DNA from 2 places in the Streptomyces sp. NPDC030296 genome. Region 2 is predicted to be linked to the other one. Evidence: predicted binding sites of a transcription regulator. Region 2 holds the regulator's gene; the other holds the start of a gene.

Region 1 (4,410 bases), on a different contig from region 2:
GTGAATCCCGGCGAAAGTGGCGCAGGTCACAGACAGGGGGTGCCGGGATGCCGAAGGTGGAGCCAAACGGAGGGAGCGCTTCATCTTGGATGGCGTGGAGACCGGGACAGGGCCGGACCGGACCGACGTGACACCGTCGGCTGCCGGGCCGCTCCTGAACGGAATCCCACGCCAGCCGGGCGCGGTGACGCCGGTACGGGGCGGGGGAGAGGCCGGCCCGTCGGGACCCGGTGCCGCGCGGGCGCGGCTGGCGGAGTCGCTGGGGCCTGGTGTCGAGCGGGCGGGGCTGGCAAATCCGCTGGGGTCTCGCGTGGAGCAGGCGGGATCGCCGGAGCCGCTGGGGCCCGGTGCGGAGCAGGCGGAGCTGCCGAAGCCGTCAGGGCTCAGTCGCGAGAGGCTCGCGCCCTCGGGGAGCCGGGGCGGCGGCGGCCCGGTCTCCTCCAGCCGTCGCGCGCGTCCCACCCCCGCACCCGGCTCCCTTCCGCACCCCTGGCGGCTGCTCCCGACCCCCGCCGGTACGCCCTTCACCTTCTGGTACCTGGCCGTCCTGCTGCTGACCTCGCTCATCACCGAGTACGCGGACCCGGCCGTCGTCCACGCCCTCCACCAGGGCTTCAGTACGGACGTGGCGCACCTCGTGGGCGCCCCGGTGCCGGTGCTCGTCGCGAGCGCGCTGTGGATCGCCGGCGGGATGGTGTCGCCGTACGCACTCGGCTTCGTGCTGGTGCTCACCGCGCTGGAGCGCCGGATCGGCGGCCGGCGGACGGCCTTGGTCTTCCTGCTGGGGCATGTGCTCGCCACTCTCGCCACCGAAATCCCGGTCGGAGTCTCCGTCCTGACCGGCGGGCTTCCCGGCAGCTCCCTCCACCGCCTCGACTACGGGATCAGCTTCGGCGTGGCGGCGTGCGTGGGCGCGCTGGCCGCCCTGCTGCCGTGGTGGTCACGCTGGCCGTTGCTGCTCGCCTTCGGCTGGATGCTCGTGGACGACCTGATGTCGTTCACGGACCCGATGACCGACTGGGGGCACCTGATCGCCCTCGCGATAGGGGTCGCCAGCTGGCCGGTGGTACGGCGGTGGCGACACGCGGCGTTGACCCACGACGCGGCCCCGCCCCCGGGTCCGGCGCGTCCGGCGAAGGTCCCGGCCTAGGGTCGACAGGCCCTAGCGGAACCGGAGCCCCGCGCGGAGGAGGGGCGGCGCCCCCGATCGGCAGGTCGGCCGTCTCACCGCCGGCCGTCGAACCTCGCGCTCGTCAGCGGGGCGACCGTCGTCCAGCCGAGGGACGCGTACAGGGCCCGGCCGTCCGGTGTGCCGCTCAGTACGCCGACCTCCGCGCCCTCCTCGAACGCCGCCCGGGTCAGGGTGCGCATGACGAGCGTGCCGAGGCCCCGGCGGCGGTGGGACGCGGAGGTCTCTATCTGGTCGACGACTGCGGTCCGCCCCGTCGGGGCGATCTGACCGCGAGCGGCCCATGAGCCGTCGGGTGCGGCCACCATCGCGCGGATCACGCCTCCCCGGGCCCAGGTGCGCAGGCGGTAGCCCTCCGGGGCGGTGACGGCCGGGCCTTCCGGTGTCCCCAGGGGCGCGGTCATCAGCCAGCCCGGCTCGGGGTCCACCCACCAGCCCTCGCCCAGGCAGGGGGCGACTCGCGACGCGTCGGCGAAGACCTTGAGCCACACTCCGGCCCCGGTGACCGCGCCGGCCACCTTCCGGACCGTCTCCTCCTCGACGTCGTCATGGGTCCCCGCGAGGACATGACGGGTGACGTGGGCGGCCGTTCCGTTGTCGATCGTGCAGCCCCAGGGCTCCACCACCGGGGGCGCCGCGCCCCGCGAGACGACCCAGCCGTCGACCCAGGCCCGCACGATTCCGTCCACTGTCGCCCCCCCGTGTAGGTGTGGCACGTCCGTCATCCGTAATGGGTGTATGGGTGTACAGACTATTACCTGTGGTGGGGGTGTGTCAGTGGGTGGCCGCCTGTCCGTGGTCCCTTCCCTGATCGCCCACAGCGAACGGCCCGGGCCCCGGGGAACATTCACGGGCTCACGTGCATTGAGTCGGCAGAGCTCAACTTGAATGCCGAGGGAGAGATCATGGCTTCGATGTCCGCACCGCTCACCCTGCCCGTACTGCCGCTCGACGACGAGGTCGTGCTGCCCGGCATGGTGGTGCCGCTGGACCTCAATGACACGGATGTACGGGCCGCGGTGGAGGCCGCGCAGGCGGCGGCGCGGGCGGAACGCGGCAAGCCGAGGGTGCTGCTGGTGCCGCGGATCGACGGCGCGTACGCGGCCACCGGTGTGCTCGGCACCGTCGAGCAGGTGGGCCGGCTCGCCGACGGTGACCCGGGCGCGCTCATCCGGGGACGCGGCCGCGTGAAGATCGGGGCCGGGACCACAGGGCCCGGGGCCGCACTGTGGGTCGAGGGGACCCGGGTCGAGGAGAGCGTGCCGGAGCCGCTGCCCGGCCATGTCGCCGAACTGGTCACCGAGTACAAGGCCCTGGCCAGCAGTTGGCTGCGCAAGCGCGGCGCCTGGCAGGTCGTGGACCGGGTGCAGGCGATCGACGACGTCTCCGCGCTGGCCGACAACTCCGGCTACTCGCCGTTCCTGACGACCGAGCAGAAGGTGCTGCTGCTGGAGACGGCCGACCCGGTCGCCCGGTTGAAGCTCGCCACCCAGCAGCTCCGTGACCACCTCGCCGAGCAGGATGTCGCCGAGACCATCGCCAAGGACGTCCAGGAGGGCGTCGACAAGCAGCAGCGGGAGTTCCTGCTGCGGCGTCAGCTCGAAGCCGTCCGCAAGGAACTGCGCGAGCTGAACGGCGAGAAGGAGGGCGAGGAGTCCGACGACTACCGCGCCCGGGTCGAGGCCGCCGACCTGCCCGAGAAGGTCCGGGAGGCCGCGCTCAAGGAGGTCGACAAGCTGGAGCGCTCCAGCGACCAGTCCCCCGAGGGCGGCTGGATCCGCACCTGGCTCGACACCGTGCTCGAACTGCCGTGGAACGAGCGGACCGAGGACGCCTACGACATCCAGGGCGCCAAGAGTGTCCTGGACGCCGAGCACGCGGGCCTGGAGGACGTGAAGGAGCGCATCACCGAGTACCTCGCCGTGCGCAAGCGGCGCTCCGACCGCGGGCTCGGTGTCGTCGGCGGCCGGCGCGGCGGTGCCGTGCTCGCCCTCGTCGGGCCGCCCGGCGTCGGCAAGACCAGCCTCGGCGAGTCCGTGGCGCACGCCATGGGGCGCAAGTTCGTCCGCGTCGCCCTCGGCGGCGTACGGGACGAGGCGGAGATCCGCGGCCACCGGCGCACCTACGTGGGCGCGCTGCCCGGCCGTATCGTCCGCGCCATCAAGGAGGCGGGGTCGATGAACCCCGTCGTCCTGCTCGACGAGATCGACAAGGTCGGCTCCGACTTCCGGGGCGACCCCGCCGCCGCGCTGCTCGAAGTCCTCGACCCCGCCCAGAACCACACCTTCCGGGACCACTACCTGGAGGTGGAGCTGGACCTCAGCGACGTCGTCTTCCTCGCCACGGCGAACGTCCTGGAAGCCATCCCCGACGCGCTGCTCGACCGTATGGAGCTCGTCCGGCTGGACGGCTACACGGAGGACGAGAAGGTCGTCATCGCCCGCGACCACCTGGTGCCGCGGCAGCTGGAGCGGGCCGGCCTCGACGCCGACGAGGTCACCCTCGACGAGAGCGCGCTGCGCAAGCTCGCCGGCGAGTACACCCGCGAGGCCGGGGTGCGGAACCTGGAGCGGTCGGTCGCCCGGCTGCTGCGCAAGGTGGCCGCCCAGCACGAACTGGGCGAGCGGGAGCTGCCGTTCACCGTCACCGACGCCGACCTGCGCGCACTCATCGGGCGCCCGCACCACGTGCCCGAGTCCGCCCAGGACCCGGCGGAGCGGCGCACGGCCGTCCCCGGTGTGGCCACGGGGCTCGCGGTCACCGGCGCCGGCGGCGACGTCCTCTACGTCGAGGCGTCGCTGGCCGACCCGGAGACGGGCGCCGCGGGGCTGACACTCACCGGGCAGCTCGGTGACGTGATGAAGGAGTCCGCGCAGATCGCGCTCTCCTTCCTGCGCTCGCACGGCGCCGAACTGGAACTGCCCGTCGCCGATCTGAAGGACCGGGGCGTGCACATCCACTTCCCGGCGGGCGCGGTGCCCAAGGACGGACCGAGCGCCGGTGTCACCATGACGACGGCCCTGGCCTCGCTGCTGTCCGGCCGGCTGGTCCGCACGGACGTGGCGATGACCGGTGAGGTCTCGCTCACCGGTCGGGTCCTGCCCATCGGCGGCGTCAAGCAGAAGCTGCTCGCCGCGCACCGGGCAGGGGTCACCACGGTGATCATCCCCAAGCGCAACGAGCCCGACCTGGACGACGTCCCCGCCGAGGTCCTCGACAAG
Region 2 (4,410 bases):
GCACGGCGCTCGGTGAGCGCACGGCGGACCTCCAGCGCCTCCAGGCCGAGTACCAGAACTACCGTCGGCGGGTCGAGCGCGACCGGATCACGGTCAAGGAGATCGCCGTCGCGAACCTCCTGACCGAGCTCCTGCCCGTGCTCGACGACATCGGCCGCGCACGGGAGCACGGCGAACTCGTCGGCGGCTTCAAGTCCGTCGCCGAGTCGCTGGAGACCGTCGCGGCGAAGATGGGTCTGCAGCAGTTCGGCAAGGAGGGCGAGCCCTTCGACCCGACGATCCACGAGGCCCTCATGCACAGCTACGCGCCGGACGTCACCGAGACGACGTGCGTGGCGATTCTGCAGCCGGGGTATCGCATCGGCGAACGGACCATCCGCCCCGCGCGGGTGGCCGTGGCCGAACCCCAGCCGGGGGCGCAGACAGTCAAGGCGGACGGCGAGTCCGCGGAGACGGCCGACGACAAGGAGAACGGTGGCCCGGACGAGGGCTGACGTCCACGACGCGGAACACCACGGGAAGGAGGGACGCCGGGGATGAGCACCAAGGACTTCATCGAGAAGGACTACTACAAGGTCCTCGGCGTCCCCAAGGACGCCACCGAGGCCGAGATCAAGAAGGCCTACCGGAAGCTCGCCCGCGAGTTCCACCCGGACGCCAACAAGGGCAACGCCAAGGCCGAGGAGCGGTTCAAGGAGATCTCCGAGGCGAACGACGTCCTCGGCGACCCCAAGAAGCGCAAGGAGTACGACGAGGCCCGCGCGCTGTTCGGCAACGGCGGCTTCCGCCCGGGCCCCGGCGCGGGCGGCGGCTCGTTCAACTTCGACCTGGGCGACCTCTTCGGAGGCGGCGCCCAGGGCGGACAGGGAGCGGGCGGCTTCGGCGGCGGGCTCGGTGACGTCTTCGGGGGCCTGTTCAACCGGGGCAGCTCCGGCACCACGCGGGTGCAGCCCCGGCGCGGCCAGGACATCGAGTCCGAGGTCACGCTGAGCTTCACCGAGGCCATCGAGGGCGCCACCGTGCCGCTGCGGATGTCCTCGCAGTCCCCCTGCAAGGCCTGTTCGGGCACCGGCGACGCCAACGGCACCCCCCGGGTGTGCCCGACGTGCGTCGGCACCGGCCAGGTCGCGCGGGGCTCCGGCGGCGGCTTCTCCCTGACGGACCCCTGCCCGGACTGCAAGGGCCGGGGCCTGATCGCCGAGAACCCCTGCGACATCTGCAAGGGCTCCGGCCGGGCCAAGTCGTCCCGCACCATGCAGGTCCGCATCCCCGCCGGCGTCGCCGACGGGCAGCGGATCCGGTTGCGCGGCAAGGGCGCGCCCGGCGAGCGCGGCGGCCCAGCGGGCGACCTGTACGTCGTCGTGCACGTCGACACGCACCCGGTGTTCGGCCGCAAGGACGACAACCTCACGGTGACGGTGCCGGTGACGTACCCGGAGGCGGCGCTCGGCGGGGAGGTCAGGGTCCCGACCCTGGGCGGCCCCCCGGTCACCCTGAAACTGCCCCCGGGCACCCCCAACGGGCGTACGATGCGGGCCCGCGGCAAGGGCGCGGTCCGCAAGGACGGCACCCGCGGGGACCTGCTGATCACCGTCGAGGTGAGTGTCCCGAAGGATCTGTCGGGGAAGGCTCGTGACGCACTCGAGGCGTATCGCGAGGCGACCGCGGGCGAGGACCCGCGGGCGGAGCTGTTCCAGGCCGCGAAGGGAGCATGACCACACCATGGACACACCCGGTCGCCGTCGTAACCCCTATGAGCTGACGGAAGAGACACCGGTGTACGTCATCTCGGTGGCCGCTCAGCTGTCCGGTCTGCACCCGCAGACACTGCGCCAGTACGACCGCCTCGGCCTGGTCTCGCCCGACCGCACCGCCGGGCGCGGCCGGCGCTACTCGGCCCGCGACATCGAACTGCTGCGCACCGTCCAGCAGTTGTCGCAGGACGAAGGCATCAACCTGGCCGGCATCAAGCGCATCATCGAGCTGGAGAACCAGGTCGCCGCCCTCCAGGCGAGGGTGGTCGAGCTGGAGACCGCGCTCGACGGCGCCGCCGCGGCGATGCAGCAGCGCGAGGCCGCGGTGCACGCGTCGTACCGGCGTGACCTGGTGCCCTACCAGGAGGTGCAGCAGACGAGCGCGCTGGTGGTGTGGCGGCCGAAGCGGCAGCAGGCCTCGGACTGAGAGCCGCCCCCGCGAGCCGCCCCGGCAAGCCGCCGCCTGGCAGCGAAGTGCCTGGCAGCAAGTGTCCCGCCCGGTGCAGCATCCTGACATCGCGGAGCCTTCAGGCGGCATGTTCCCGCTGGCAGAGTCGTGGTCATGAAGAACACGGGGAACGCACGCATCATCAGGACACTGTCGGCGCTCGCGCTGATCATGGCCCTGCCACTGGGAGCGACGGCGGCCGTCAAGTCCGGTCCGTCGGTCGCGCTGTCCGTCAACGGCTGGCAGTGAGCCGGCGGGACGGACGGGATGACGACCGTGGAGTTCCAGGACGGTGAGCACCGGGGGGAATGCCGGGAGGAGCAGGGCCGGGACGGTGGGTTCCGGGAACTGGTCCTCGTCCGCAGGGCTCCCGGTGACGCGCCCGCCGCGACGGCCGTGATCAGGGTCCTCGGCCAACTGCCCGGGGGCTGGGGACACGCCTGGCGACTCGACGAGGACGGGGGCCGGATCCACCTTCGGATCCGGCCCCCGTCCGGTTCGCCCGCCCACGCCGTACGGGACTGGCTGGCGGAGGTGCTCACCGACCCGGCGCTGGGCGGCTGGCGCGACGCCGGCGGGCCCTGATCGGCGGCATGGTGAACTGCGGTCAGATCCAGCCCCGCTCCCGCGCCAGCAGGGCCGCGTGCGGACGGTTGCTGGCGTTCAGGGTGCGCAGCACGTCGGCGACGTGCCGGCGGTAGGTGCGCAGGGAGACACCGAGTTCACGGGCACCGATCTCGTCCTTGGTGACCCGACACATCGACTTCAGGACCTCCAGCTCCATCGGCGTCAGGGACTCCGACTCGGGTGCCGGGGCGCCCAGCAGATCGGTGAGGTCCGTCGCCTGGTCCCAGATCTTCTCGAAGAGGGCCAGGATGCTGGCCACCAGGCCGGGTTCCTGCGCGACCAGCGCGCCGCGCGAGGTGTCCGACGGGTCCGCCGGGACCAGCGCGGTGTGCCGGTCGTAGACGAGGACGCGCTCGGCGATGTCGGCGGCGACCCTGATCCGCGCGCCCTGCGCGTTCAGTTCGCGCAGGTAGGCGGCGGTCGCGGGATCGTCCAGGGCGTCCTTGAGGACGACGCTGCGGATGTGGACGCCCCGGCGCAGACAGCGGCTGTCCAGCGGCCGCGCGTGCGCGATGTTCTCCCGGGTGAGCGCCCGGTAGGGCTCGACGGAGAGGATCTCCTCGCGGGCGAAGAACGCCAGGTCGTCGATCCGGTCGCGGATCTGCGCCAGGTTCGTCATCCGCTCCACGCCGCCGCCGGCCTGGGTGTGGACGCCCTGCTCGGCGCGGAGTTCCGCGACGAGGTGACGGGGCCGGGTCACCTGCTGCAGTTCGTGGTGCAGTTCGCTCAGCCGCCGGTCGGTGAGCAGACCGACGGCCACCTCGGGGTCCGCCGCCGTCAGGGTGCCGCAGGCTTCGCTCCCGGCGACGGCCGGATCCTCCGCCGTCTGCGCCCCGGTCTGCGCCCCGCCCTCCGCCGTCGCCTCCGCGCGGCGGAGCAGGCCCAGTTCCGTCAGCCGCCGCAGCGCGGCGCCGACGACGTCCTGCGACGCGTGGAGCAGGAGGTGGATGTCCTCCGCCGTCGTCCCCGGATTCCTCAGGAAGTGCCGGTAGACGCGCTCCTCCATCGTGGTGAGCCCCAACAGCCCCATGCTGCCCGCATCGTTCATCTGTCCCCCGTGTTCCTCCCGTGCGGCCCGGGCCGGTGGCCGGTATCGCGGGTGTGGCTGGTCGGGCCACGGCGATCCGGAATCCACCGAAATGATCGGGACTCACAGTAATGCGTTGGTCAAGGCTTCGTCCGTTCACGGCGGCACGCCGTGGAAGGTGTGGCGAATGTGTGACGGACGAGCGCGGGCCACGACACGAACGAACGGCGTGGGTCGAAAGTTTCGCTCGCAGCATGGTGTCGCGCCGGTGCAGCAAGCTGCGCCCCGCGGGGCGGGATCCGGCCGAAAGCGCTTGGCAGGCTGGAATCCGTCGGACGGGAACCGATGGACGTCGGACCCGAACCTAGGGACGTCGGACACGAACCGATGGATTCGCACGGATTCTCCGGCCACGAGCCGACGGAAGCCGACACGACCGAACACAACCAGGGGGACTCACATGGCTGTTGTCGTACGGGAGGACGCACTCGACTTCTCCGCGCTGACCGATCGCGAGCGGGAGGTGCTGCTGCTGCTCGCGACGGGCGAGCAGA

What was found. Region 2 encodes HspR, which represses chaperone genes until heat shock. Its sites were predicted from a motif close to TTGAGNNNNNNNNNCTCAA; they were not measured.
Region 1: lon (endopeptidase La) is a predicted target of HspR. The motif match lies at 2,054-2,072, and genes of this name have one in related genera.

What each region holds. Positions count from the first base shown of each region.
Region 1 is NZ_JBVICQ010000003.1:724,717-729,126, forward strand. Features, by position in the region: gene ACZ4Z3_RS11295 (rhomboid-like protein) at 311-1,150, shown strand; gene ACZ4Z3_RS11300 (GNAT family N-acetyltransferase) at 1,225-1,878, opposite strand; gene lon (endopeptidase La) at 2,095-4,410, shown strand, end outside.
Region 2 is NZ_JBVICQ010000017.1:27,532-31,941, forward strand. Features, by position in the region: gene grpE (nucleotide exchange factor GrpE) at 1-494, shown strand, start outside; gene dnaJ (molecular chaperone DnaJ) at 537-1,715, shown strand; gene ACZ4Z3_RS36010 (heat shock protein transcriptional repressor HspR) at 1,723-2,181, shown strand; gene ACZ4Z3_RS36015 (hypothetical protein) at 2,317-2,451, shown strand; gene ACZ4Z3_RS36020 (hypothetical protein) at 2,470-2,787, shown strand; gene ACZ4Z3_RS36025 (helix-turn-helix transcriptional regulator) at 2,810-3,877, opposite strand; gene ACZ4Z3_RS36030 (helix-turn-helix domain-containing protein) at 4,317-4,410, shown strand, end outside.